Regions from separate parts of the Micromonospora sp. CNB394 genome, predicted to be linked through region 2. Evidence: riboswitches for the same ligand, from Rfam matches in the RefSeq annotation. Region 2 holds a riboswitch; the other holds the start of a gene.

Region 1 (4,778 bases), on a different contig from region 2:
AACTCGGATTTCATGGCGTCCGGCGCAACGATGAGTACGCTCCATCAGCGTGCACACGGTCGGGGAACTCCTGCGGCAGTGGCGGCAGCACCGGGGACTCAGCCAACCGGACCTCGCGATAGCTGCGGACGTCTCGGCTCGTCACGTCAGCCTGGTCGAGACCGGCAGGTCCAAGCCGAGCCCCGACATGATCCTTCGACTCGCGGATCAGCTCCAGGTGCCGCTGCGTGATCGCAACCGGCTGCTGCTCGCCGGGGGCTTCGCACCCCGGTACGCCGAGCGGTCGCTCGACCACAACGCGCTGTCAGCCGTCCACGACGCCGTCCGGAGGGTCCTCCGCGCCCACGAGCCCTACCCGGCGGTGGTCTTCGATCGCCGGTGGAACATCGTGATGACCAACCGCGCCGTCGACCCGTTCTTCGCACAGGTGGCTCCGGACCTGCTGCGGCCGCCGGTCAACCTGGTGCGGCTGGGACTGGACCCGCGCGGTCTCGCGCGCATGGTCGTCAATCTGGCCGACGTGCGCGCGGTGTTCCGCGCCCGGATCTCCCGCCAGCTCGCCACTGCTCCCGACCCTGAACTCACCGCGCTCTACGAAGAGCTGCTGGCGCCCGAGCCGGACGATACGCCGGGTCACCGGATCGAGACGGACGTCGTGCTACCGATGATCCTTCGCGTCGGCGGACGGGAGCTGCGGCTGTTCTCGACCATCACCACGTTCGGCACCCCGATGGACATCACGGTCGACGAGATCGCGATCGAGTCCTACTACCCGGCCGACGCGGAGAGCGCCGCCTACTTCACGACGTAGCGTCCTGTCAGCCGCTGGCGAGTCGGCTCCGGCGGCCGACGGGTGTCACGCCCGGCTCAGGCCGAGCGCCTCGTCCACCCGGTCCAGCACCGTCACGTCGTCGTGGCCGACGCCGCGCAGCAGGTCGATCGCGGTCGCCCGGATCTGCCCGACGATCATGGTGACCGGCAGCGGCGAGTCGGTCCGCAGCAGGCCCGCGGCGAGCCGCACCGCCTCCAGGGCCGCGGCGTCGGCCCGCTGCGCGTGCCGGTCGGCGTCGGCGCCGGTGAGGTCGCGGGCCATGGCCTCACCAGCCGACCGTACGGCGGAGGTCAGCGCGCCGATCGCGGCGGCCAGCTCCGGCGGTGTGGCGGTGTGCCGGCGGGTCAGGGTAACGCCGGCCCGGGCCAGCACCCGGATGTTGCGGGCGGCGTAGTCGAGCTGCCGCAACGTGGCCTCCACCTCGGCGAGCTTGCCCAGGTGCCGGCGGCGCAGTCCGAGCCGCAGCGTCTCGCCGGTGGCGAGCACCGCGGCCTGCATCTCGGCGACACAGTCGTCCACCTGCCGCGCCCGGTCCAGCGCGGCGCGGGCGGCGTCCTCGTCGCAGCCCCGCAGTGCCGCGTTGACCCGGTCGAGCAGGTCGGCCAGGTCGGTGTAGCTGCGCCGGGCCTGCGCCACCAGTGGCGCCAGCGGGTCGCGGGCGGCCATCAGCTGACTGGCGGCGAGCGCCACCACGCCGCCGATGAGCGCGTCGACGAAGCGGAACGGCATCAGCGTCCCGTTCGGCGCGGAGACCACCACCAGGTACATCGCCGAGACGGTGGCCTGCACGACCAGCGCACGACGGGCCCCGATCGCCACGAGCGTGGTGGTGGTCAGCAGCAGCACCAGCAGGACCGTCCCGGTGCCCGGGCCCAGCGCGTACACCAGCAGCTCCGCGACGAGCACCGCGGCTGCCACGGCGAGCAGGATCTCGACGGTCTGCCGCAGCCGCCGGCCGCGGGACTCGCCGAGCACCACGAGCGCGGCGGTCGGTGCGAAGAACGGGTCCGGATGACGGATCACCACCGCCGCCACGATCCACGCGACCACAGCGGCGGCGGTCAGCTCGACCACCGTCATCGCCTCGCCGCGCAACCGCGCGGCGGCGTCGCGTACCCAGGTCCGCACCGGTGGTACCCCTCTCGCCGGGCGGACCGGGACGGGCCGCCGATTGATCTTCCGCGAGGAGGGCCACTACCCCGGCCGTGACCTGCTCAATCGCCCGGGTGACGGACGCCGGCCGGGGCGACGATTCCGCCAGTTCGATCGGAAGGGCTGCCACGACCCTCTCCGACGGCGGCGGACGTGAGAACGCCGACTCCGACCACCCGTCACGGCGCGTGTCCGGCTCCTGGCGCATTGACATCGGAGCAGCGGCCACATAAGACTGTCGCGACAACTGAACCAACGCGCGTACGTGCGGGGGAAGACCGGTCGAAATCCGGCGCTGGCCCGCAACGGTAGGCCGTCCAGTGGACTCTGGGCGGCGAGCCCGAATACCCGTCGTACGCGTGCATCCGCTCCCCACCCGTCGTGGCCCACGGGTCGGAGTCCCTACCGACCCGGCGTTGCCGCGTCGGTAGGGCTTTCGACGACCGCCGGGCCGGAAAGGCGCTTCCGATGGTCGTCCGCCGAAGCCGGCACCGCCTGCTCGCGCTCCTCTGCGGCGTGCTCGCCGCCCTCACCCTCACCACACCAGCCGTCGCCGCACCCGAGCGCGCCGGAGTCACCCGCCCGGAGGCCGCCGCCGGCTGGCTCGCCCGGCAACTCGTCGACGGCGAACGCTTCGAGGTGGTCTTCGACGGTGTCGCCTACCCCGACCAGGGGCTGACCCTCGACGCCGTGTTCGCCTTCGCCGCGGCGGGCGCCGCCGACGACTACGGCGCCGACGCGCTGGCCTGGGTCACCCGGCCGGACGTCCGCGACGGCTACCTCGGCGACGGTGTCTCCGAGGCGTACGCGGGTGCGACAGCCAAGCTCGCGCTCGCCGTGCAGGTGCGCGGCGGCGACCCGGCCGACGTCGGCGGGGTGGACCTGATCGCCCGGCTGCGTTCGCTCCAGACGCCGGACGGCCGGTTCAGCGACCGCTCCGCGTACGGCGACTACAGCAACGCGTTCAGCCAGTCCTTCGCGATCCTCGCCTTGGACCGCACCGCGCTGGGTGCGCCTCCTGCGGCGGCTGCCTGGCTGGCCGGCACCCGGTGCCCGGACGGCGGCTACCCGCTGCTGCCCGCGCAGCCGGTCTGCTCGTCCGACGTGGACGCCACGGCGCTCGCGACGCAGGCGCTGCGCGCCGCGGGGCGTCCGGCCGACGCCGCCGCAGGGGTGCGCTGGCTGGTGTCCGTCCAGGGCGCCGACGGCGGCTTCACCAACGTCGCCGGCACGCCCAACGCCAACAGCACCGGCCTCGCCGCGCAGGCCCTGCGCGACGGCCACCGGCCGCTGGCCTGGGCGCGCGCCCGGGGTTTCCTCGCCGGTCTCCAGCTCGGCTGCGCCGCCGCACCGGCGGACCGGGGCGCGGTCGACTTCGACGGCGGCGGCTTCGACCCGGCCACCGCACCCCGGGCCACCGCGCAGGCCGTCCTCGGCCTCACCGGGACCGGGTACGCCCGCTTGTCGGCCACCGGCGCCGATTCCGGCGCACCGGCGCCTACCTGCCCGTGAACCCTCTCGCCGCTCACCCGATCACAGGAGGATCCGTGTTCCGTCCCCGTTCCACAGTCCGCAACTGGCTGGCCGGTCTGCTGGCCGCCGTCGTGGCGGGCGTCGCGCTGACCGCCGTCGAACCCACGCCCCGGGCGGCGCACGCCGCCGCCTGCGTCGGCACCTCGGGAGTCACAGTGGTCGTCGACTTCGCCGCGCTCGGCGGCGGTGTCCAGGTCGGCTGTGCCCCCGGTGACCCGGCCACGGGCCTGGCCGCGCTGCAGGCCGCCGGCTTCACCGTCACCGGTACCGCCCGCTGGGGTCTGGCCTTCGTCTGCCGGATCAACGGCAAGCCCACCGCCGCGACCGAGCCGTGCGTCAACACCCCGCCGGTCACCGCGTACTGGTCGTACTGGCACGCACCCAGCGGCGGCTCCTGGTCCTACAGCACCTCGGGAGCGACCAGCTACAACCCCGCGCCGGGCAGTGTCGAGGGCTGGTCCTTCGGGGCGGGCGCCCCGCCGGGTATCGCCGCACCCTGAGCCGCGGCAGCGGTGTGACAAGCGGCGCACCGGGTGCCGGTCTGCGCTCTGGCGTCGTCGCGCGCCCGAGCGGTACGGTGTCGGCACCCGGTGCACGCCGGGCACACAACTGCATACGTCCCGTGCGGGGGGAAGCCGGTGCGAAGCCGGCGCTGACCCGCAACCGTGAGCGAGAGTCCCCTTTTCGCGAGCCGGAATGCCCCGCCCGGGACGAGCGGCTTCCACTGTCGAGGTCTACACGGTGAAGTCCGGGCCACCGAGGTCCGGCCCACCCCGCCCACCGCAGCACGCGGAGCGGGGTGTCCGTTTCTCGGGGTGCTTTCCGGAGCTTTCACCGACCGCTCTGCGAAAGGCACCCCTGATGCCCCTGTCCCGGCGTCTCACCACCGGTCTCGGTACAGCCACGGTGGCGACCCTTGCCATGATCACCGGCGCTCCGCTGACAGTGGTCGCGGCACCCACCCCGGCCCACGTCACGGCCGCCCGCGACGCCGCGTCCTGGCTGGCCGGCGAGTTCACCGACGGCTCGCTGCCCGGCCCGTTCACCCCCGAGGACTGGGGGCTGACCGTCGACGGCCTGGTCGCACTGTCCGCCACCGGCGTCGACGCGCCCACCCGGACGGCGGCGACCGCGCAGGTCGCCAAGCACGTGCGCTCCTACAACAGCTACGACGACTGGGGATTCGAGGGCTTCACCGACGGCGGTGCCACCGCCAAGCTGCTCTACGCCGCCTCCGCCGCCGGCGCCGACCCCACCGACT
Region 2 (4,778 bases):
CCGGCCGGTGCGGGGGTACGGGCCCGGGTGCCCCGGAACGCCACGTCGAACACCCGGGGCAGGTCCGCCTCCGGGATGCCGCCGCAGGTGTCGGAGACGGCCAGCCACGCGTCGTCGTCGTCCCGGCCGGCGTCGATGCGCACCGTGCCGTCCGGCGGCGTGTACCGCACCGAGTTGACCAGCAGGTTCGTCACGACGCGGGCGAGTTCGGCCTCGGCGGCACGGACGGTCGGCCAGCCGGTCTCCGGGGCGACGACACGCACCCGCCGGTCGGCGGCCAGCGGCGCGGTGGCGGCGATCGCGTCGGAGACCACGTCGCCGAGCGGGACCGGGGACAGCGCGGGCCGCAGCGCTCCGGCGGTGATCCGGGACAGCTCGAACAGGTCGTCGACCAGCCGCGTCATCCGGTCCGTCTCGACCCGGATCCGGCGGTGGTACTCGGCCACCGCCGCCGGCTCGTCGACCACCCGGTCCTCCAGCGCCTCCGCCATCGCCCGCAGCCCGGCCAGCGGCGTACGCAGGTCGTGCGAGACCCACGCGACCAGCTCGCGGCGGCCGGCCTCCAGCTGCCGTTCCCGCTGCCGGGCCTGGTCGGCCCAGACCGCCGCCTGCGCCAGCCGGCGCGCGAACGCCACCCCGACGGCGAGGCTGACCGCCGCGGACGCCGCCACCGTCACGAGGACGACCTGGAGGTCGTGCGCGGACAGGAACATGGCCTGGGCGACGGCCGTGACGCCCGCCGTCACCGAGGCGATCGTGACCGCCAGCAGCACCGCGATGTGCGCGAGGATCGACCGGTGGCGCACCAGCCGCAGCGCGCCCACAGCGAGCGCGCCGACGGCCGCACCGGCGAGGAGGGCGTAGAGCCCGATGACCATCAGTTCGTTCACCGGGACGCCTCCGACGGCTCGTACCGGTAGCCGACGCCCCACACGGTGACGATGCGGCGCGGCTGCGCCGGGTGGTCCTCGATCTTCTCCCGCAGACGCCGGACGTGGACGGTGACGGTGGACTGGTCGCCGAAGCGCCAGCCCCACACGCGGTCCAGCAGCTCGGCCCGCGACCAGGCGCGTCCCGGGTTCGCCAGCAGGAACGCGAGCAGATCGAACTCCCGCACGGTCAACGACAGCGGACGCCCGCCGCGCTCGGCGACGCGCCGGCCGGTGTCCGCGGTGAGGTCGCCGTCGCACAGCACCCCGGCCGGTCCCCGGTCCTGCGGGGCCGCGCGCCGCAGCACCGACCGGATACGCAGCACCAGCTCGCGCGGGGAGAACGGCTTGGTCACGTAGTCGTCCGCGCCGACCTCCAGCCCGGCGACCCGGTCGGCCTCGTCCCCGAGCGCGGTGAGCATGACCACGGGCAGGCCGGGCAGGCGGCGACGCAGCCGGCGGCACACCTCGATGCCGTCGAGACCCGGCATCATCAGGTCGAGGACCACCAGGTCGGGTGGCTCCTCCTCGGCCGCGGCGAGCGCCTCGGGCCCGTCGAAGGACAGCCGGACCCGGCAGCCGTCCTGTTCCAGGTACCGCCGGACGACGTCGCTCACCGTCCGGTCGTCGTCGACGACGAGCACGTAGCGCCCCATGGGTCAGACGCTACCCACCGGCGTCCCGGTGCGGCGGCCCGCGGTCGACCCGTAAGCGGTCGGAAAGATCTTTCCGCCGGGTACGCGCCTACTGTCGGAGCATGGGCAGAAGACGTGTGGTGTTGTCGGGGCTCGCCGCCGTGGTCGTCACCGGTCTCGCGGTGGGTCTGTACCTGTTCCAGCCGTGGCGGCTGGTGACCGACCGTGAGGTACGCGAGACGCTGCCGTCGGTGGCGGAGCCGCAGCCGGCCGGTACGACCGGCCCGTCGCCTACGACCGGCCCGTCGCCCTCCGGTACGACCGGCCCGTCGGCGACCGGCGGGGCGCCCGCCGACGTGCTCCTCGCCGCCGGTGACTTCGTCACCCACGAGCACGACACGTCCGGCCGGGCGCAGCTGGTCCGCCTCGCCGCCAGCTGCTCCTGCGGGGACTGGACACCTCGGACGGCCCCGACCTGCGGGTGTGGCTCACCGACCGGGAGGTGCTGCCCGGGCGTGCCGGCTGGCAGGTGTTCGACGACGGTCGCTGGGTCGAACTGGGCCGGCTCAAGGGCAACATCGGCGACCAGGCGTACGACATCCCGGCGTCGGTGGACCTGGACGGGTTGCGCAGCGTGTCGATCTGGTGCAAGCGGTTCGCGGTGTCGTTCGGCGCGGCGCCGCTGGCCGCGACGGGAACGGGACCGGCTCCGGCCTGACGGCAGTGCCCGCCCGGTGCTGGGCTACGCTGCGGGGAGCGCTGGTTCACCCGGGCGGCGACGGCCGGGTGTCGTAAGAGGGAACCCGGTGGGAATCCGGGACTGCCCCGCAGCGGTGAGCGGGAACGACAGCCGTCAACAGCACTGGGCCACGGCCTGGGAAGCGACGGCCGGTAGGCGACCTCGTGTCCGGCCCGCGAGTCCGAAGACCTGCCCGCGTCGCGCGTACCACCGGTGCGCGCCGCCGTCGACCTCGCGGGTGGGTCGGGCGGGTGACACGCCGTGCGCAGGGCCGTCGGCGTGCCCTCGACGTGCACACCCAAGCCGGTCGGCGGTCCGCTTCTGCGAGGACGGAACCGCACAGTGCCCGACGCCATCACGCTCACCGGCCGACCACCGTCGGCCTCGCACCTGACTTTGTCGCAGATCATGGACCAGCACCACACCAACCTGATGGGCACGGTCCACGGCGGGCGCATCCTCAACCTGATCGACTCGGTCGCCGGGGTGGTCGCCGCCCGCCACTCCGACGGCCCGGCCGTCACCGCCGCCATCGACGAGACCGCGTTCCTGCGGGCGGTACGCGTCGGGGACGTGGTGCACGTGGACGCCCGGATCACCTGGGCCGGCCGCAGCTCGATGGAGGTGGCGGTCAAGGTCAGCGCGGACCGGTGGGACCGCGCGGTGCCGCCGGTGGACGTGGCCACCGCGCATCTGGTGATGGTGGCGGTGGACGACGAGGGGCAGCCCCGGCCGGTGCCGCCGCTGCGCACCGAGACCGAGGGCGACCGGCGGCGCTACCGGGAGGCGCAGATCCGGCGCGAGCACCGGCTGGCGCTGCGCCGGGCGCTGCTCGACGGCGCCGGGGAGGGCTGAGCGGTGCTCGGGCTCTCCGCGGCCACGCTCGCCGGTTACCTGGCCGCCATCGTGGTGCTCATGCTCACACCGGGACCGGACATGATGTTCGTGCTCGCGAACGCCACCCGGTACGGCCCGCGGGCGGGCGCGGTGGCCGCGCTCGGGGTCGCCGCCGGGGAGGCGGTGCACGTCGCCGCCGTGGTCGCCGGGCTCGCCACCGTCATCGCCGCGTCCCCGGTGCTGTTCACCGCGATCCGGTGGGCCGGTGCGGCGTACCTGATCGTGCTGGGGCTGCGGGCGCTGCGCGGCACGGGCCGGCCCGGCGCGCGTGCGGACCGGCCGGACGGCGGCGCCGGGCGGGCGTTCCGCCGCGGGCTGCTGACGAACCTGCTCAACCCGAAGATGATCCTGTTCAGTGTGGCGTTCCTGCCGCAGTTCGTGCGGCCCGAGTCGGGCCCGGTGGCGGCGCAGCTGGTGCTGCTCGGCGTGCTGTTCGTCGCGGTGCAGCTCGCCGTGGACCTGGTGCTCGGCGTGGGCGCGGGGCGGTTCGCCAGCCGGTGGGGCGACAGCCGCTGGTCGCGGCGCGTGGACCGGCTCTGCGCGGTCGCCTTCGTGGCGCTCGGCGTCCGGCTGGCCGCCGGCTGAGACGCACCGACTCCATCACGCCGAGGTGGCGGCATCAGAGGTGCTCCGACCCCGCCACCTCGGCGAACTGGCGATGATCATGATGGGTGTCCCGGTTCGGCTCCGCCGGCGCCCGGAACACGGCCGGCCGCTCGCGGTCCAGGTGCAGGCGCAGCAGCACCCAGCCCAGCGACACGCCGCCGATGAACACGTACGCGGGCCGGGTGCCGAACGTGTCCCAGCAGGTGTGCAGCGTGACGGTGGCGGCGAAGGTGAGCAGGAACGCCGCCAGCTTCCGGCCACCGGGCGCGGCGGCGAACGTGAACAGCGCGGCGGCGGTCAGCCCGGTCCAGGCCAGGTGCGCGGCGGGCGCGGTGAGACCGCGTACCAGCAGTGTCTGCTCCACCGCGCCGAGACTGCCCTGCGACCCGACGAACGCGGCGAACGCGTAGCCCACGGTCTCCAGCGCGGCGAACCCGGTGCCGGAGGCCACGCCGATCACCAGCCCCTGCGCCGGGGACCGGTGCCGCCGCCACAGCAGCAGGACGCCGGCCGGCACGATCAGCTTGGCGGTCTCCTCGGCCAGCCCGACGAGCGCCATCGGCAGGACGCCGAGGCGGTGCAGTGTGCCGTACTCCAGCCAGCCGGCGGCGACCACGCCGATCACGCCGCCGAGCAGCGCGGCGACGCCGACGACGGAGCCGGGGACCGGGCGGCGCGCCGGCCGCCCCTGGGCGAAGGTCAGGAACGTGGCGGGTGCGACGGACGCGCCGAGCAGGATCAGCGCCGGCACGAACGTGACGGTCCCGGTGCCGGCGAGTGTCTCCAGCACCAGCAGGTGGAGCCCGACGCCGACGAGCAGGACCGCCACCCACGCCCAGCGGCGTCCGGTATTCCCCATACCGCCGAGTATCGCGCCCGGCGGCGAGCCGCGGCATCGGGGGTAGGCACAGTGGACGGTGAGATCAATCCGACACGCCGACACGACATCTGGTGTTGCAAGGAAGCCCTCAC

Evidence for each region. Region 2 has a riboswitch for cobalamin ahead of C569_RS0116325 (acyl-CoA thioesterase). Riboswitches for the same ligand answer to the same signal wherever they lie in the genome.
Region 1: it holds a riboswitch for cobalamin, as region 2 does, so the genes downstream of both, C569_RS0113880 (prenyltransferase/squalene oxidase repeat-containing protein) here and C569_RS0116325 (acyl-CoA thioesterase) in region 2, are expected to answer to the same signal.

Annotation. Positions count from the first base shown of each region.
Region 1 is NZ_KB895834.1:21,321-26,098, forward strand. Features, by position in the region: gene C569_RS0113870 (helix-turn-helix transcriptional regulator) at 50-811, shown strand; gene C569_RS0113875 (FUSC family protein) at 857-1,960, opposite strand; cobalamin riboswitch at 2,209-2,355, shown strand; gene C569_RS0113880 (prenyltransferase/squalene oxidase repeat-containing protein) at 2,453-3,496, shown strand; gene C569_RS0113885 (hypothetical protein) at 3,532-4,017, shown strand; cobalamin riboswitch at 4,100-4,241, shown strand; gene C569_RS0113890 (terpene cyclase/mutase family protein) at 4,379-4,778, shown strand, end outside.
Region 2 is NZ_KB895837.1:83,842-88,619, reverse strand. Features, by position in the region: gene C569_RS0116340 (sensor histidine kinase KdpD) at 1-878, opposite strand, end outside; gene C569_RS0116335 (response regulator transcription factor) at 887-1,585, opposite strand; partial or broken gene C569_RS30435 (DM13 domain-containing protein) at 1,687-2,282, shown strand; cobalamin riboswitch at 2,318-2,515, shown strand; gene C569_RS0116325 (acyl-CoA thioesterase) at 2,646-3,158, shown strand; gene C569_RS0116320 (LysE family translocator) at 3,162-3,785, shown strand; gene C569_RS0116315 (PrsW family intramembrane metalloprotease) at 3,820-4,665, opposite strand.